2 regions of the Nonomuraea bangladeshensis genome follow, and region 2 is predicted to be linked to the other one. Evidence: riboswitches for the same ligand, from Rfam matches in the RefSeq annotation. Region 2 holds a riboswitch; the other holds the start of a gene.

What was found. A riboswitch is a leader RNA that binds a small molecule or an ion and turns the genes downstream of it on or off. The one in region 2 is predicted to bind glycine.
Region 1: another riboswitch for glycine. It lies ahead of gcvT (glycine cleavage system aminomethyltransferase GcvT); the one in region 2 lies ahead of gcvP (aminomethyl-transferring glycine dehydrogenase).

Annotation. Positions count from the first base shown of each region.
Region 1 covers NZ_BAAAMV010000006.1:90,462-96,074, forward strand. The annotation lists gene ABD292_RS19935 (glutamine synthetase family protein) at 1-1,063, shown strand, start outside; gene ABD292_RS19940 (aldehyde dehydrogenase family protein) at 1,066-2,406, shown strand; gene ABD292_RS19945 (3-oxoacyl-ACP reductase) at 2,411-3,175, shown strand; gene ABD292_RS19950 (gamma-glutamyl-gamma-aminobutyrate hydrolase family protein) at 3,186-3,878, shown strand; glycine riboswitch at 3,933-4,030, shown strand; glycine riboswitch at 4,031-4,125, shown strand; gene gcvT (glycine cleavage system aminomethyltransferase GcvT) at 4,160-5,245, shown strand; gene gcvH (glycine cleavage system protein GcvH) at 5,242-5,613, shown strand, end outside.
Region 2 covers NZ_BAAAMV010000002.1:671,425-677,037, reverse strand. The annotation lists gene gcvP (aminomethyl-transferring glycine dehydrogenase) at 72-2,954, opposite strand; glycine riboswitch at 3,124-3,223, opposite strand; gene ABD292_RS07240 (MerR family transcriptional regulator) at 3,273-3,893, opposite strand; gene ABD292_RS07235 (bifunctional nuclease family protein) at 4,041-4,511, opposite strand; gene ftsR (transcriptional regulator FtsR) at 4,642-5,295, opposite strand; gene ABD292_RS07225 (double zinc ribbon and FHA domain-containing protein) at 5,292-5,613, opposite strand, start outside.

The DNA of each region.
Region 1 (5,613 bases), on a different contig from region 2:
GGAGGGGACCGCGATGCTGATGGCGGACCTGGCCTGGGAGGACGGCGGCGACGTGACCGCCTCGCCCCGCCAGATCCTGCGCCGCCAGCTCGCCCGCCTGGCCGAGCGGGACCTGGTCGCCTACGTCGGGACCGAGCTGGAGTTCGTCGTCTACGACCACTCCTACGAGGACGCCTGGAAACGCGCCTACCGCGATCTCACCCCCGCCAACCTCTACAACGTGGACTACTCGCTCCTCGGCACCGCCCGCGTCGAGCCCCTGCTGCGCCGCATCAGGCGCGACATGGAGGGCGCCGGCATGTACGTCGAGTCCGCCAAGGGCGAGTGCAACCTGGGCCAGCACGAGATCGCCTTCCGCTACGACGAGGCGCTCAGGACCTGCGACAACCACGCGATCTACAAGAACGGCGCCAAGGAGATCGCCGCCCAGGAGGGCCGGGCGATCACCTTCATGGCCAAGCCGAACCAGCGCGAGGGCAACTCCTGCCACATCCACATCTCGCTCCGCTCCACGAGCGGCGAGCCGGTGATGGCCGGCGAGGGGCCGCACGGCCTGTCGCGGCTCGGCGCCCGCTTCATCGCCGGCCAGCTCGCCTGCCTGCGCGAGCTGACCCTCCTGCTCGCCCCCAACGTCAACTCCTACAAGCGCTTCGTCCCCGGCAGCTTCGCGCCGACGGCCGTCAAGTGGGGCCTGGACAACCGGACGTGCGCGCTGCGCCTGGTCGGCCACGGGCTCTCGCTGCGCATCGAGAACCGGGTGCCGGGCGGCGACGTCAACCCGTACCTCGCGGTCGCCGCGCTGGTCGCGGCCGGGCTGCACGGCATCGACGGCGAGCTGGCGCTGGAGGACCCGTACGCGGGCAACGCCTACGACTCCGGCGCCGACACCGTGCCGGCGACGCTGCGCGACGCGCTGGCCCTGTTCGAGGGGTCGAAGCCGGCGCGTGAGGCGTTCGGCGAGGACGTGGTCGGGCACTACGCGAACAACGCGCGGGTGGAGCTGGCCGCCTACGACGCGGCGGTGACCGACTGGGAGCTGTTCCGCGGTTTCGAACGGATGTGAGCATGAAGATCGTCAATCCGGCGACGGAGGACGTCATCACCGACGTCGAGTTCGCCGACGCGGCCGAGGTCGACCGGGCCGTGGAGCGTGCCAGGAAGGCGTACCCGTCCTGGCGCGCGGTGGCACCCGGCGACCGGGCGCGGCTGCTGCGGCGCTTCGCCGACCTGGTGGGCGAGCACGCCGAGGAACTGGCCAGGCTGGAGGTGGACAACGCCGGGCACACCATCGGCAACGCCCGCTGGGAGGCCGGCGCGGTCCGCGACGTGCTGCACTTCTACGCCGCCGCGCCCGAGCGCAACCACGGCAAGCAGATCCCGGTGCCCGGCGGCGTGGACGTCACCTTCCAGGAGCCGCTGGGCGTGGTGGGCGTGATTGTGCCGTGGAACTTCCCCATGCTCATCCTGTCGTGGGGCGTGGCCCCCGCGCTGGCCGCGGGCAACACCGTCGTCGTCAAGCCCGCGGAGCAGACCCCGCTGACCGCGCTGCGGCTGGCCGAGCTGGCCCTGGCGGCGGGCCTCCCCGAGGGGGTGCTCCAGGTGCTGCCTGGGGCAGGGGAGGTCGCGGGGGCCCGGCTGGTGGAGCACCCGCACGTCGCCAAGATCGTGTTCACCGGCTCGACCGAGGTCGGCAAGGAGATCGCGGCCAAGGCGGCGGCCCAGGTCAAGCGGGTGACGCTGGAGCTGGGCGGCAAGTCGGCGAACATCGTCTTCGCCGACGCCGACCTCGCCAAAGCGGCCGCGGCGGCGCCGTACGCGGTGTTCGACAACGCCGGCCAGGACTGCTGCGCCCGCTCCCGGCTGCTGGTGCAGGCCGAGGTGTACGACGAGTTCATGGCGCTGCTCGCCCCCGCCGTACGCGCCGTCCGGGTCGGCGACCCGCTCGACGAGGCCACCGAGATGGGCCCGCTGATCAGCGCCGAGCACCGGGAACGGGTCCGCGGGTTCGTCTCCGACCCCTGGCTCCAGGGCGAGTGCCCGGCGGGCAAGGGCTACTGGTTCCCCGCCACCGTGCTGACGCCCGAGGTGACCGATCCCGCGTTCACCGAGGAGATCTTCGGTCCCGTCGTGTCGGTGGCCCGCTTCACGGACGAGGCCGACGCGATCCGCGTCGCCAACGACACGCCGTACGGGCTGAGCGGCTCGATCTGGACCCGCGACGTCGGGCGGGCGCTGCGCGTGGCGCGCGCGGTCGAGTCGGGCGCGCTGTCGGTCAACTCGAACTCGTCGGTCCGCTACTGGACCCCGTTCGGCGGTTTCAAGCAGTCCGGCCTCGGCCGGGAGCTCGGCCCGGACGCCCTCGCGGCGTTCACCGAGACCAAGAACGTCTTCATCTCCTGGGAGTGAGCAAGTGCAGCGGTTGCAGGATCGGGTCGCGGTCATCACCGGCGCGGGCAGCGGCATCGGGCTCGCCACGGCCCGCAGGTTCGCCGAGGAGGGGGCGCGGGTCGTCTGCGTGGACATCGACGCGGCGGCGGGCGTCAAGGCCGCGGACGAGGTCGGCGGCCTGTTCGTCGAGGCGGACGTGACCCGCGAGGACGACGTCGAGCGGGTGTTCGCCACGGCGCACGAGACCTACGGCAGTGTGGACGTCGCCTTCAACAACGCCGGCATCTCGCCGCCCGACGACGACTCCATCCTGGAGACCGGGCTCGACGCCTGGCGCCGGGTCCAGGAGGTCAACCTCACCAGCGTCTACCTGTGCTGCAAGCACGCGATCCCGTACATGCGGCGGCAGGGCAAGGGCTCGATCATCAACACCGCGTCGTTCGTGGCCGTGATGGGCTCGGCGACCTCGCAGATCTCCTACACCGCCTCCAAGGGCGGGGTGCTGGCGATGTCGCGGGAGCTCGGCGTGCAGTTCGCCCGCGAGGGCATCAGGGTCAACGCGCTCTGCCCCGGACCGGTGAACACGCCGCTGCTCCAGGAGCTGTTCGCCAAGGACCCGGAGCGGGCGCAGCGGCGGCTGGTGCACGTGCCGCTCGGGCGCTTCGCCGAGGCGTCGGAGATCGCGGCGGCCGTCGCCTTCCTGGCCAGTGACGACTCCTCCTTCATCACGGCCAGCCAGTTCCTGGTGGACGGCGGCATCAGCGGCGCCTACGTGACGCCGCTCTAGGGGGTCCGTCGTGCGTCGCCCGTTGATCGGGATCACCTCCTACGTGGAGCCCGCCACGTTCACGGTCTGGACGGACGTGACCGTGGCGCTGCTGCCGTACCTGTACGTCGAGCAGGTCGTGCGGGCCGGCGGCCAGCCCGTCGTGCTGCCGCCGGCCGGCGAGCCCGCCGGGGCGCTGCGCGGTCTCGACGGGCTCGTCCTGGCCGGCGGCGGCGACATCGACCCGGCCAGGTACGGCGCCCGGCCGCACGAGCGCACCGGCTACGTCCGCGCTTTCCGCGACGAGGCGGAGTTCGCGCTGCTGGCGGGGGCGCTGGACGCCGGGCTGCCGTACCTGGGGGTCTGCCGTGGCCTTCAGGTGCTCAACGTGGCTCTCGGCGGCACCCTCCACCAGCACCTGCCGGACGTGGCGGGGCACACGGGGCACGCGCCGGGGCCGGGCGTGTTCGGCCATCTGCCGGTGACGCCGGTGCCCGGCAGCCGCCTGGCCAAGGCGCTCGGCACGGAGCCGGTGACGGTCCCGCACTACCACCACCAGGCCGTGGACCGGCTCGCCCCCGGCCTGACCGTGACCGCGACCGCCGAGGACGGCACGGTCGAGGCGGTGGAGCTGGAGGGGGCGGCGTTCGCGATGGCCGTGCAGTGGCATCCGGAGGAGGCCGAGGACGGCGCGCTGTTCGAGGCGCTGGTCGCGGCCTGCTGAGACCCGTAGGCGACAAATGCCCCGTACCCCCACTAGGCTGGCGGACATCACCGTCGAAACCGTGCGGGAGAGCACTCTGACAGCCGGTCAGGGTCCCTGAAGGAGCAAGCCCTCCCCGCGAACCTCTCAAGGCAAAGGACCGCACGGACGAGGTGGCCTCTGGAAAGCAGGCTCTTGGCCTCGCCGAAGGTGAAAGTCCGGCAAAAATCGGGCGAAGCTCTCAGGCATCGATGACAGAGGGGGAGGATGCTGGCATCCACTCCTGTCCTGAGGTGCGACACATGTCCCGACCGACACCGCTACGCGACGTCCACGAGAGCCTGGGCGCCACCCTCACCGACTTCGCCGGCTGGCTCATGCCCCTCCGGTACGGCAGCGAGTCCGCCGAGCACAAGGCCGTGCGCGAGGCGGCCGGGCTGTTCGACCTCTCCCACATGGGCGAGATCTTCGTGACCGGCCCGCAGGCCGCCGAGGCGCTGGACTACGCGCTGGTCGGCCACCTGTCCGCGCTCGCCACCGGCCGGGCCAGGTACACCATGATCGTCGACGAGCGGGGCGGGGTGCTCGACGACCTCATCGTCTACCGGCTCGGTGACGAGGAGTTCATGGTCGTCGCCAACGCCTCGAACTACCAGAAGGTCGCCCAGGAGCTCCAGGAGCGGGCCAAGGCGTACGACGCGGCGGTCGAGGACCGCTCCGACCGCTACGCGCTCATCGCCGTCCAGGGCCCCCGCGCGCAGGAGATCCTGGCCACGCTGACCGACGCCGACCTCGCCGGGCTCAAGTACTACGCCGGCCTGCCCGGCCTGGTCGACGGCCGCGAGGCGCTGATCGCCCGCACCGGCTACACCGGCGAGGACGGCTTCGAGCTCTTCGTCGCCAACCAGGACGCCGTGCCGCTCTGGAACGCGCTCACCGCCGCCGGGGAGCCGTACGGGCTCGCGCCCGCGGGCCTGTCCGCCCGCGACACGCTCCGGCTGGAGGCCGGCATGCCGCTGTACGGCAACGAGCTCGGCGCGGAGCTGACCCCGTTCGACGCGGGACTGGGCAGAGTGGTGAAATTCGACAAGCCCGGCGATTTCGTCGGACGAGCGGCGCTGGAGGCGGTCAAGGACGACCAGCCGGGACGCCGCCTCGTCGGCCTGGTCGCGCGGGGCCGCCGGGTGCCGCGGCACGGCTACCCGGTGACGCAGGACGGCGCCGTCGTCGGCGAGGTCACCAGCGGCGCGCCTTCCCACACCCTGGGCAAGCCCATCGCGATGGCCTACGTCGACACCGGCGCGAGTGAAGGCCTGGCAGTGGACATCCGGGGCAGCCAAGAACCCGTGGACCTCGTAGAGCTGCCCTTTTACAGGAGGAAGAAGTGAGCAACATCCCTGACGAGCTGAGCTACACCAAGGAACACGAGTGGGTGGCCGGGCTGGACGACGGCCTGACCGTCACCGTGGGCATCACCGATTTCGCCGTCGAGGCCCTGGGTGAGGTCGTCTACGTGCAGCTCCCCGAGGTCGGCGCGAGCGTCGCGGCCGGCGACTCGATCGGCGAGGTGGAGTCCACCAAGTCCGTCAGCGAGATCTACTCGCCCGTGGGCGGCGAGGTGGTCGAGGTCAACCAGAACGTGGCCGACACCCCGGCCCTGGTGAACAGCGACCCCTACGGGGAAGGGTGGATGTTCCGGGTGCGCATCGAGGGCGAGCCCGAGGACCTGCTTTCTGCCGAGGAGTACACCGCCCTC
Region 2 (5,613 bases):
GCCTAACCACTTCCGGCGATCATGTCTGCTCACTTGACGATGCCGGACTGGTTCCCCGCCCCGCGATCGGCTCAGTCCTCGTACGCCTCCAGCGGAGGGCACGAGCAGACCAGGTTGCGGTCGCCGTAGGCCTGGTCGATGCGGCGCACCGGCACCCAGTACTTGTTCTCGCGCAGCGACGCCACCGGGTAGGCGGCCTCGCTGCGGCTGTAGGGGTGCGGCCACTCGTCGGCGGTGACCGACTCGGCCGTGTGCGGGGCGTTGCGCAGCGGGTTGTCGGCCGGGTCGTACGCCCCCGACGCCACCTTGGCGATCTCCTCGCGGATGGCGATCATGGCGTCGGCGAACCGGTCGAGCTCGCCGAGGTCCTCGCTCTCGGTGGGCTCGATCATGAGCGTCCCGGCCACCGGGAACGACATGGTCGGCGCGTGGAAGCCGTAGTCGATGAGGCGCTTGGCCACGTCGTCCACGGTGACGCCGGTCTCCTTGGTGATCTGCCGCAGGTCGACGATGCACTCGTGCGCGACCAGCCCGCCGCGCCCGGTGTAGAGCACCGGGTAGTGCGGCGCCAGCCGCCTGGCCAGGTAGTTGGCCGACAGGATGGCCTGCTCGGTGGCGGCGGTGAGGCCGTCGGCGCCCATCATCCTGATGTAGGCCCACGAGATCGGCAGGATGCCCGCCGAGCCGTGCGGGGCGGCCGAGACCGGCCCGACCAGGGAGCCGTCCTTCAGCGGGTGGCCGGGCAGGTAGGCGGCCAGGTGGCCGCGGACCGCGACGGGGCCGACGCCGGGGCCGCCGCCGCCGTGCGGGATGCAGAAGGTCTTGTGCAGGTTGAGGTGGGACACGTCGGCCCCGAACTCGCCCGGCTTGGCCAGCCCGACCAGGGCGTTGAGGTTGGCGCCGTCCACGTAGACCTGGCCGCCGGCCTCGTGCACCTTGGCGCAGACCTCGGTGATGCTCTCCTCGTACACCCCGTGGGTGGACGGGTAGGTGACCATGATCGCGGCGAGCGCGTCGCGGTGCTTGGCGATCTTGGCGTCGAGGTCGGCGAGGTCCACGTTGCCGTCGGCGTCGCAGGCGACGACCACGACCCGCATGCCGGCCATGACGGCGCTGGCGGCGTTGGTGCCGTGCGCCGAGGACGGGATGAGGCAGACGTCGCGGCCTTCCTGGCCCTTGTCCCGGTGGTAGGCGCGGATGGCCAGCAGCCCGGCGAACTCGCCCTGCGAGCCGGCGTTGGGCTGCAGGGACACCGCGTCGTAGCCGGTGACCTCGGCGAGCCAGCGCTCCAGCGTTCCGATCAGCTCCAGGTAGCCCTCGGCCTGCTCGACCGGCGCGTACGGGTGCACGCCCGCGAACTCCGGCCAGGTGATGGGCTCCATCTCGGTGCTGGCGTTGAGCTTCATCGTGCAGGAGCCGAGCGGGATCATCGACCGGTCGAGCGCGATGTCCTTGTCCTGGAGCCGGCGCAGGTAGCGCAGCATCGCGGTCTCGGAGCGGTGGCTGTGGAAGACCGGGTGGGTGAGGTAGCCGGACTCGCGCAGCAGCTCGGCGGGCAGCGCGTCGGCGGTGGCCTCGACGCCGGCGTCCCGCTCGGGCACGCCGAACGCGGCCTGCACGGCGCGCAGCTCGGCCGTGCCGGTCTTCTCGTCGCAGGCGACCGAGACGTGGTCGTCGTCGGCCCGCCACAGGTTGACGCCGCGCTCGGCGGCCGCGGCGACCACCTCGGAGGCCCGGCCGGGCACCCGGACGAGCACGGTGTCGAAGAACGCCTCGTGCACGACCTCCAGCCCGCCCGCGCGCAGGCTCTCGGCGAGCGCGGCGGCGTGCCGGTGGGCGCGCAGCGCGATGCGGCGCAGGCCCTCGGGGCCGTGGTAGACGGCGTACATGCCGGCGATGACGGCCAGCAGCACCTGCGCGGTGCAGATGTTGCTGGTGGCCTTCTCGCGGCGGATGTGCTGCTCGCGGGTCTGCAGGGCGAGCCGGTAGGCGGGGTCGCCGTCGGCGTCCACGGACACGCCGACCAGGCGGCCGGGGAGCTGGCGCTGCAGGCCCTCGCGGACGGACATGTAGGCGGCGTGCGGCCCGCCGAAGCCGAGCGGCACGCCGAAACGCTGGGAGGAGCCGATCGCGATGTCGGCGCCGAGCTCGCCCGGCGCGGCCACGAGGGTGAGCGCGAGCAGGTCGGCGGCGGCCACGACGAGCGCCCCGGCCTCGTGCGCGGCGTCGGCCACGGCGCGGAAGTCGCGCAGCCGCCCGGAGGCGCCCGGGTACTGGACGAGCACGCCGAAGCACTCGGGCAGCTCACCGCCGTCGAGCGGGTGCTCGACGAGCTCGATGCCGAGCGGCTCGGCGCGGGTGGCGAGCACCCGCTTGGTCTGCGGCAGGGCGTCGGCGTCGACCACGAACACGTGGCTCTTGGAGCGGCCGGCGCGCCGGGCGAGGGTCATGGCCTCGGCGGCGGCGGTGGCCTCGTCCAGCAGGGACGCGCCGGCGACGGGCAGGCCGGTCAGGTCGGAGACGACCGTCTGGAAGTTGAGCAGCGCCTCCAGCCGCCCCTGCGAGATCTCCGGCTGGTACGGCGTGTACGCGGTGTACCAGCCCGGGTTCTCCAGCAGGTTGCGGCGGATGACCGCGGGCGTGATCGTGTCGTGGTAACCGAGGCCGATCATGGAGGTGAGCACCCGGTTGCGGCCGGCCAGGGCGCGCAGCTCGGCGATCGCCTCGCTCTCACTGACGGCGGCGGGCAGCGTGAGCCGGTCCTTGGCCCGGATGGCCTCGGGGACCGCCACGGCCACCAGGTCGGCGACGGACTCGAAGCCGACGGCCTCCAGCATGCGCTGCTGGTCGGCCTCGGACGGGCCGATGTGGCGGCCGGCGAACGGCGGCTCGGACAGGGACGTCGGCGCGGACGGCGGCGGGGACGCCGGCAGGGACTCTGACAGGGCGGTCATGGACGGTGCCTCCCGAGGCTTATGGAGACCGGCGCCGGGGCGCGGGCGGATGCCGGATCTCCCCCTCTGTCAGCGCGGGCGTCACCGCGACCTGAGAGCTTCGCCTCGCGAGGAGGCTTGCACCGTCGGTGAGGCGCGCCTGGCGGGCGTGCCTGCTTTCCAGAGTTGCCTCACCCGAGCGGTACCGGTTGCCTGAGAGATTCCGGGGAGGGTTGCTCCTTCGGCGCCCCGGGACCAGGCGGTGCCGGGGACTCTCCCGCACGGGGTCGTCAGCCTTACCCGTCCTAGGGTACTACTCCGGACGTTACGGGCGAATTACTACCCTAGCCGTCGGGCACGGCGGCGCTGGGCGAGCTCGTCAGCGGGGTGGTCGGCCGGGACGTTGTCCTCGACCGCCGCGCGTTCCCCCGGCAGCTCCGCGAGGCTTCCCTCGACCTCACGCCAGACCCGGCCGAGCGCGATGCCGAACACGCCCTGGCCGCCCTGGAGGAGGTCTATCACCTCGTCGGCCGAGGTGCACTCGTAGACGCTGACGCCGTCGCTCATGAGCGTGATCTGCGCGAGGTCGGCGACCCCGCGGTTGCGCAGGTGCTGCACGGCCGTGCGGATCTGCTGCAGCGACACCCCGGTGTCGAGGAGCCGCTTGACGACCTTGAGCACCAGGATGTCGCGGAAGCTGTAGAGCCGCTGGGAGCCCGAGCCGTGCGCGGCGCGGATGGTCGGCTCCACCAGGCCCGTGCGCGCCCAGTAGTCGAGCTGCCTGTAGGTGATGCCGGCCGCCGCGCAGGCGGTGGGCCCGCGGTAACCGATGTCGTCCGGCAGTGCCGCCGGACGCTCGTCGAAGAGCAGCCCCTGCTCCCCGGCACGCTGCCGCGCGTCCTCGCGCCGCACCGGATCTTCCTGGCCGGCCGTCTTTCCCTCGCCGCTGCTGACCGCCACGCGGACCTCCGGCTTTCTCTCATCCCGCGGCCCGATCTGGGGGTTCATATAGGGCGACCGCGGGTTTCACTTGCACCGTAGGACCGTCACCATGCTCAGTCAACGATCCGGCTCGGCGCGTCGTGAAGCGTAAATGCACCGAAATACCTACCCCGCCCTGCCGAAGTCCTCGGGAGTGATCGTGTCAAGGAACTCCCTGAACTTCTCCACCTCGTCCTCCTGGTCGTCCGGGATGACCACGCCGGCCTCCTGGACCACCTCCTCACTGGCGAAGATGCGCGCTCCGGTGCGCAGGGCGAGCGCGATGGAGTCGGACGGGCGCGCGCTCACCTCGACGCCGTTGGAGAACACCAGGTCGGCGAAGAAGATGCCGTCGCGCAGCGCGACGATGTTGACCGCGCGCAGGCCGACGCCCAGCGCGCTCAGCACGTCGCGGAACAGGTCGTGGGTGAGCGGCCGCGGCGGAGGCTCCTCCGCCTGGGCGAGGGCGATGGCCGTCGCCTCGGTCATCCCGATCCAGATAGGAAGGAACCGCTCCCCGTGTGCCTCCTTGAGCAAGACGATCGGTTGATTTGTGGGCATTTCGACTCTTACGCCCACGACCTCCATCTGCAACACGGGCTGCTCCGTATTCCTGACCGGTGACCCGGCACAGCTCTTGGTTCGTCGCTTCTGCTGACTGGCTACTTCATTTCAACGTAACACCCGGAAGGCCCCGATTGCTCCCCGGCCACCATCCGGGGTCTCCTCACCGCCCCAGGACCGAACGTACCCCTGTGCGGACCAACGACGCGTGCAGGTCGAGCAGGAGGTTGGACAGCTCCCGCGCGGTCTCCTCGGCCTCGCCGATGGCGCCCGGGGCGCGGCGTTTCAGCACCGGCGCGACGCTCTGCTCGACCAGGCCGCACTCGCGCTCGGCGGCGGCCTTGACCGCGCGCAGGTGCCGGGCGCCGAGACCGAAGCGGGCCAGCGCGCCGACGGTGCGGGCGATCTTGAGCGCCTCCTCGTCGTAGCGGCGGGCGACCGGGGTCAGCAGGCCGTAGTCCTCGCACTCGGCGAGGGTCTCCTCGTCGATGCCGGCGGCCTCCAGCAGCTCGGCGCGGCCGAGCCTGACCTCCTGCTTGTCGGGCAGGGCCCGGGGGCGGCCGAAGCTCTCGGCCATGCGGTCCTTGATGACCCGCAGCGGCAGGTAGTGGTCGCGCTGCTCGGTGAGGATGAAGCGGAGCTGCTCGACGTGCAGGTGCGTGAACTTGCGAAAGCCGGAGGGGCTGCGCTCGGGCTCGATGAGCCCTTCGCCCTCCAAGAACCTGATCTTGGAGATCGTCACATCGGGGAACTCGCCCTGCAGCAGGGCGAGCACCTCCCCGATGCTCATGTGCGAGCGGGCCGCCTGGGAAGTCATGCGCTGTGGTTGCCCCGCATGAGGAAGACCAGCCGGAATTTGCCGATCTGCACCTCGTCGCCGGAGTGCAGTGGAACCTCCTCGATCCGCTCGCGGTTGACGTAGGTGCCGTTGAGGCTGCCCACGTCGCGGACGGAGAACTGGCCGCCGCGGTGACGGTAGAACTCCACGTGGCGGCGCGAGACGGTGATGTCGTCGAGGAAGATGTCGCTCTCCGGGTGGCGCCCGGTCGTGGTGAGCTCCTTGTCCAACCGGAAGCGGCTGCCCTGGTTGGGGCCCCTGGTCACCGTGAGCAACGCCGTGCCGGGCGGGAGCTGC